DNA from 3 places in the Enterobacter sp. N5-15 genome. Region 3 is predicted to be linked to each of the others. Evidence: predicted binding sites of a transcription regulator. Region 3 holds the regulator's gene; each other region holds the start of a gene.
The links. The regulator sigma-54, encoded in region 3, starts transcription at its own class of promoters, with help from an activator protein. The targets are predictions, from matches to a motif close to GTTGGCACANNTTTCGCTNT.
Positions count from the first base shown of each region.

Region 1: the regulator sigma-54 is predicted to act here: its motif matches at 839-858, upstream of glnA (glutamate--ammonia ligase).
Region 2: the regulator sigma-54 is predicted to act here: its motif matches at 1,113-1,132, upstream of hypA (hydrogenase maturation nickel metallochaperone HypA).

Region 1 covers NZ_CM170150.1:4,798,473-4,800,743, reverse strand. The annotation lists gene glnA (glutamate--ammonia ligase) at 1-752, opposite strand, end outside; gene typA (ribosome-dependent GTPase TypA) at 1,131-2,271, shown strand, end outside.
Region 2 covers NZ_CM170150.1:3,806,234-3,808,504, forward strand. The annotation lists gene AC2TE5_RS17965 (4Fe-4S dicluster domain-containing protein) at 1-414, opposite strand, end outside; gene hycA (formate hydrogenlyase regulator HycA) at 485-949, opposite strand; gene hypA (hydrogenase maturation nickel metallochaperone HypA) at 1,161-1,511, shown strand; gene hypB (hydrogenase nickel incorporation protein HypB) at 1,515-2,271, shown strand, end outside.
Region 3 covers NZ_CM170150.1:4,310,499-4,312,769, forward strand. The annotation lists gene lptB (LPS export ABC transporter ATP-binding protein) at 1-339, shown strand, start outside; gene rpoN (RNA polymerase factor sigma-54) at 387-1,820, shown strand; gene hpf (ribosome hibernation promoting factor) at 1,843-2,130, shown strand; gene ptsN (PTS IIA-like nitrogen regulatory protein PtsN) at 2,213-2,271, shown strand, end outside.

The sequences.
Region 1 (2,271 bases), 490 kb from region 3:
CCGAAACGGTGCGCAACGTTGTGCACGACGTATTTGTAGATCTGAATCTCATCCGCTTTCTTGGTCATGGTGTTGAAGCGGGTAGCGATTTCGTTCTGGCCAGCGGTCGCCACTTCGTGGTGGTGCGCTTCAACAACCAGGCCCATCTCTTCCATGATCAGACACATGGTAGAACGGATGTCCTGTGAAGAATCGACCGGAGGAACCGGGAAGTAACCGCCTTTCACGCCAGGACGGTGACCTTTGTTACCACCTTCGTATTTGGTGGAAGAGTTCCATGCGCCTTCGATGTCGTCGATAGCCACGTGGGAACCAGAAATTGAAGCGCCGAAACGGATGTCGTCAAACAGGAAGAACTCTGGCTCTGGCCCGAACAGAACGGTGTCTGCGATGCCGGTAGAACGCAGGTACTCTTCAGCACGTTTTGCGATAGAACGTGGGTCGCGGTCGTAGCCCTGCAGCGTGCCTGGCTCGAGGATGTCGCAACGGATGATCAGGGTTGGTTCTTCGAAGAACGGGTCAATGAGCGCAGTGGTCGGGTCCGGCATCAGAACCATGTCGGATTCGTTAATGCCTTTCCAGCCGCCAATGGAGGAGCCGTCAAACATTTTGCCTTCTTCAAAGAATTCGGCGTTCACCTGATGAGCAGGGATTGTGACGTGCTGTTCTTTACCTTTGGTATCGGTGAAGCGCAGATCAACAAACTTCACTTCATGTTCGTTCAGCATCGTCAAAACGTGTTCAGCGGACATACTTAACTCTCCAGATTGGTCATTGTCGTCGTGGTAACGAGGTCTTCAATTTCTGTTTGTACTGGCTGTTGCCATGTATTTTTTATAAAGCGAAATCTGTGCCAACTTTTAAAACACCCCAAAAAGGCGTTATCATGCGCACCATAGTGCAAAAGGGCTGCACCACGATGGATTTGTTGCACCAGTATAGTGCTTCAATGTGAACATTGAGCACCATATTGGTGCAATTTACGTTAAAGTGCCCTTTTACCGCTCCGTGAAAGCGATCACAAAGCATCTCTGCAAAACTTGTTTGCGGGGGATGTTTGTGATCCTGTTTTGTAGTGCGATTAATCCGTGTACAATAACGCGCTATTTCTAAATGCCTGAGGCAAAGTTGTGATCGAAAATTTGCGTAACATCGCCATCATCGCGCACGTAGACCATGGTAAAACTACCCTGGTTGACAAGCTGCTGCAGCAATCCGGTACGTTTGATGCGCGTGCCGAAACCCAAGAACGCGTGATGGACTCCAACGATTTGGAGAAAGAGCGTGGGATTACCATCCTCGCGAAAAACACCGCGATTAAATGGAATGACTACCGTATCAACATCGTTGATACCCCAGGGCACGCCGACTTCGGTGGTGAAGTTGAACGTGTAATGTCCATGGTAGACTCCGTTCTGCTGGTCGTTGACGCAATGGATGGCCCAATGCCACAGACGCGCTTCGTGACCAAAAAAGCTTTTGCCCATGGTCTGAAGCCAATCGTTGTTATCAACAAAGTTGACCGCCCTGGCGCGCGTCCTGACTGGGTTGTTGACCAGGTCTTCGACTTGTTCGTTAACCTCGACGCGACCGACGAGCAGCTGGACTTCCCTATCGTTTACGCCTCTGCGCTGAACGGTATCGCAGGTCTGGACCACGAAGACATGGCTGAAGACATGACCCCGCTGTATCAGGCGATTGTTGACCGTGTTCCTGCGCCAAACGTCGATCTCGACGGCACCCTGCAGATGCAGATCTCTCAGCTCGACTACAACAACTACGTTGGCGTAATCGGCATTGGTCGTATCAAGCGCGGTAAAGTGAAGCCTAACCAGCAGGTTACTATCATCGATAGCGAAGGCAAAACCCGTAACGGTAAAGTTGGTAAAGTACTGACTCACCTGGGTCTTGAGCGTATCGAGAGCGACATCGCTGAAGCGGGCGACATCATCGCTATCACCGGTCTGGGTGAGCTGAACATCTCCGACACCATCTGCGATCCGCAGAACGTCGAAGCGCTGCCAGCCCTATCCGTTGATGAACCAACCGTAACCATGTTCTTCAACGTCAACACCTCTCCGTTCTGTGGTAAAGAAGGTAAGTTCGTTACCTCTCGTCAGATCCTTGACCGCCTGAACAAAGAGCTGGTGCACAACGTTGCGCTGCGCGTTGAAGAAACCCCGGATGCAGACGCATTCCGCGTTTCTGGTCGTGGTGAGCTGCACCTGTCTGTTCTGATCGAAAACATGCGTCGTGAAGGTTTCGAAATGG
Region 2 (2,271 bases), 500 kb from region 3:
GGCACGGATGCCGGGCACCCAGTCCAGCAGCGTGCTTACGCGTGCCGGAGCCGGTGGCGCGGGCGGGGCTTTTGGCGAGTTGGCGTTCGCCGGAATGTGCAGCGGACGGCTGCCGGAAAATTCAATCGCGCCGAACGGGCAGGCAATGCCGCACAGCTTGCAGCTTACGCACAGGCTTTCGTTCAGCTGGACAGCGCCATCAACGCGGGTGATGGCATTCACGGGGCAGACGCCCGCGCAGGGGGCGTCTTCACAGTGATGGCAGAGCTGCGGGGCAGACTCTTTTTCATTACGCATGACGTGCAGGCGCGGCATGGACTGCAGCCCATGCAGGCGATGCGTTTCCGAACACGCCGCCTCACAGGTTCGACAGCCAATACAGACCGTCGAGTCAGCAATTACAAAACGGTTCACCGGGTTATCCTCTGGTGATAGTCATTTTTGACGAAAAACTGTCTTGTCGACACTTCTCGACACGCAAGGGTCAGGCCACGTTCGCTGAGGCATTTCCGTCCATCAGCTGCTTCAGGTTGACCGGAAGATCGTGCTCAACGGCGGCGTACAGGCCGTTATAGACCGGCGCGATTTTTTCCAGATAGTGCTCCAGCACCTGCTGGCGATCGCGGTTGCTGACGTGGCCGTCCACCATGCCGTCAGCCATCAGCTGCGCCTTCGCAATACACTGTTTTTCGCCGTCTTTTGTCTCGAGGTGGTACTCAATGGTGTGGCTGTTGAAGTTGTCCGCCAGGGTAACGTTGATGGTGAAATGGCCGAACAGGACGAAGCGCATGTCGCCCTGCGCCGCGCAGCTCATCGCGTGGTGAAGACGTGCTTTCGAGAGGGTTATGCCCTGAACCAGAGAGTTGCAGTAGAGGTGCCACTGGTCCTGCAGCTGCTGATGACGCTGCGCGATGTAATCCGCTTTTTCGCTGATTTCCCAAATAGTCATAGAAGGTATCCGTTTAGTGGAGATAGCGGCTGTTAAGCAGATTCCATGCCAGTTTTTATCTTAATGATTTTAAATGGGTTTTATTGCAAAAGCGCTGTCAACGCCGCGGTGTCGACGTGTCATTTCGACAGCGTTGACATCGTCACGCCTTAACAAAAATCAAGCTGGCACCGTTATTGCATTCAATGGCGCAATTCATTGAGGAGGCGTCATGCACGAAATCACCCTCTGCCAGCGGGCTCTGGAACTTATCGAACAGCAGGCAGTGCAAAACCACGCGAAGCGCGTCACCGGCGTCTGGCTGAAGGTCGGGGCGTTTTCCTGCGTCGAGACCAGCGCCCTGCATTTCTGCTTTGAGCTGGTGTGCCGCGGCACGCTTGCGGAAGGCTGCGAGCTCCATATTGAAGAGCAGCAGGCGGAGTGCTGGTGCGAGCAGTGCCAGCAGTACGTCACCCTGCTGTCATCGAAGGTTCAGCGCTGTCCGCAGTGTCAGAGCACCGGTCTTCGCATCGTGGCGGATGACGGCATGCAGATCCAACGCCTCGAAATCGAGAAGGAGTAAAGTATGTGTAGCACCTGCGGTTGCGCCGAAGGCAACCTGTATATAGAAGGGGATGAACATCACCCCCATTCCGCGTTTCGCTCCGCGCCCTTTTCACCTGCCCCACGCCCTTCTGCGGCACTGACCGGTATCACCTTCGCTCCGCAGCGCTCCGACGCTGGCGACCTGCACTACGGCCACGGGGAGGCGGGGACCCACGCGCCGGGCATCAGCCAGCGCCAGATGCTGGAGGTGGAAATCAACGTGCTGGACAAAAATAACCAGATCGCCGCCCGCAACCGCGCGCGCTTTGCCACCCGCAAACAGCTGGTGCTCAACCTGGTCTCCAGCCCCGGTTCCGGCAAAACCACGCTGCTCACGGAAACGCTCAAACGCCTGAATCAGCGCGTTTCCTGCGCCGTCATCGAAGGCGACCAGCAAACCGTTAACGACGCGGCGCGCATTCGCGAAACCGGCACCCCGGCGATTCAGGTTAATACCGGCAAAGGCTGTCACCTGGATGCGCAGATGATTGCCGATGCGGCCCCGCGCCTGCCGCTGGCGGATAACGGCATTCTGTTTATTGAAAACGTCGGCAACCTGGTCTGCCCGGCGAGCTTCGATCTTGGCGAACGACACAAGGTGGCGGTGCTTTCGGTGACCGAAGGCGAAGACAAACCGCTGAAGTACCCGCATATGTTTGCCGCCGCGTCCATCATGCTGCTGAACAAAGTTGACCTGCTGCCGTACCTGAACTTCGACGTGGATAAGTGCCTGGCGT
Region 3 (2,271 bases):
CTGCGTGACAGCCTCGGTCAGGCACTCTCCGGGGGTGAACGCCGCCGCGTTGAGATTGCGCGTGCGCTGGCCGCAAACCCAAAATTTATCCTTCTGGATGAACCGTTTGCGGGCGTTGACCCGATCTCGGTTATCGACATTAAACGTATCATTGAACACCTGCGTGACAGCGGGCTTGGCGTACTGATCACCGACCACAACGTTCGTGAAACGCTGGCCGTGTGTGAACGCGCGTATATTGTGAGCCAGGGCAATCTGATCGCCCACGGTACGCCGCAGCAGATCCTCGAAGACGATCATGTTAAGCGCGTCTATCTTGGGGAAGACTTCAGACTCTGATAGGGTAGAGGTAACGTAACGCCGAACCGGAGAAAAATGCTCTGAACATGAAGCAAGGTTTGCAATTAAGGCTCAGCCAACAACTGGCGATGACGCCGCAGCTACAGCAGGCAATTCGCCTGTTGCAACTGTCCACGTTAGAACTTCAGCAGGAGCTCCAGCAGGCGCTAGACAGCAACCCCCTGCTGGAACAAACCGATCTTCATGACGAGGTAGATACCCAGCAATCGCAGGATACGGAAGCGCTCGACACCGCGGACGCACTCGAACAAAAAGAGATGCCCGACGAGCTACCGCTGGATGCCAGCTGGGATGAAATCTACACCGCCGGAACCCCTTCCGGTACGCGTGCAGACTACCAGGACGATGAGCTACCGGTCTATCAGGGAGAAACCACCCAGTCGCTGCAGGATTACCTGATGTGGCAGGTGGAACTCACCCCCTTCTCCGATACCGACCGCGCGATTGCCACCTCAATTGTCGATGCCGTTGACGACACCGGCTATTTGACCGTCACGCTGGACGATATCCTGGAAAGCATGGGCGACGAAGAGATTGAGCTTGAGGAGATCGAAGCCGTACTGAAGCGCATCCAGCGTTTCGATCCGGTAGGCGTGGCCGCAAAAGATCTGCGCGACTGCCTGCTGATCCAGCTTTCTCAGTTCAGCAAAGAGACGCCATGGATCGACGAGGCGCGCTTAATCATCAGCGATCATCTGGATCTGTTGGCCAACCACGATTTCCGCTCCCTGATGCGCGTCACGCGCCTGAAGGAAGAGGTGCTGAAAGAAGCGGTGAATCTGATCCAGTCGCTCGATCCGCGCCCGGGACAGTCGATCCAGACCAGCGAGCCCGAGTACGTGATCCCGGACGTGCTGGTCAGAAAACACAATGACCGCTGGGTCGTTGAACTGAATTCAGACAGCATCCCTCGCCTGCAAATCAACCAGCAGTATGCCTCCATGTGCACCAGCGCGCGTAACGACTCCGACAATCAATATATTCGTAGCAATCTTCAGGAAGCGCGATGGTTGATCAAAAGTCTGGAGAGCCGAAATGATACGCTGCTACGCGTCAGCCGCTGTATTGTCGAACAGCAGCAGGCATTCTTTGAGCAGGGCGAAGAGTATATGAAACCGATGGTACTGGCGGATATCGCCCAGGCCGTCGAAATGCATGAATCAACCATTTCCCGTGTCACCACGCAGAAGTATCTGCACAGTCCACGCGGTATTTTTGAGCTTAAGTATTTCTTCTCCAGCCATGTGAATACCGAGGGCGGCGGCGAAGCGTCGTCAACGGCCATTCGTGCCCTGGTGAAGAAGTTGATCGCCGCGGAGAACCCCGCGAAGCCACTAAGCGACAGTAAGTTAACCACCATGCTGTCCGATCAGGGTATTATGGTGGCACGTCGTACTGTTGCGAAGTATCGAGAGTCTTTATCCATTCCGCCGTCCAACCAGCGTAAACAGCTGGTCTGACACAACCGATAAGGAAGACACTATGCAGCTCAACATCACTGGACAAAACGTCGAAATTACTGAGGCTTTACGCGACTTTGTGAACGCGAAGTTTGCAAAACTCGAGCAGTATTTCGAAAGGATCAATCAGGTCTATATTGTGTTGAAAGTGGAGAAAGTGACTCATATCTCGGATGCCACCCTGCATGTTAACGGGGGTGAACTGCATGCCAGTGCGGAAGGGCAAGACATGTACGCTGCTATCGACGGCTTGATTGATAAGCTTGCACGACAGCTCAATAAACATAAAGATAAACTGAAACAACACTAATTGTCCGGGCAGTTAACGGGTGCAGGACGGCCTGTTGTGAAACACAACAGGCCATTTGTACAGTTAGCGCTTAGGTGAAATTATGATGAACAACGATTCCGCTCTTCAACTGAGCAATGTCCTTAACCAGGAATGTACCCG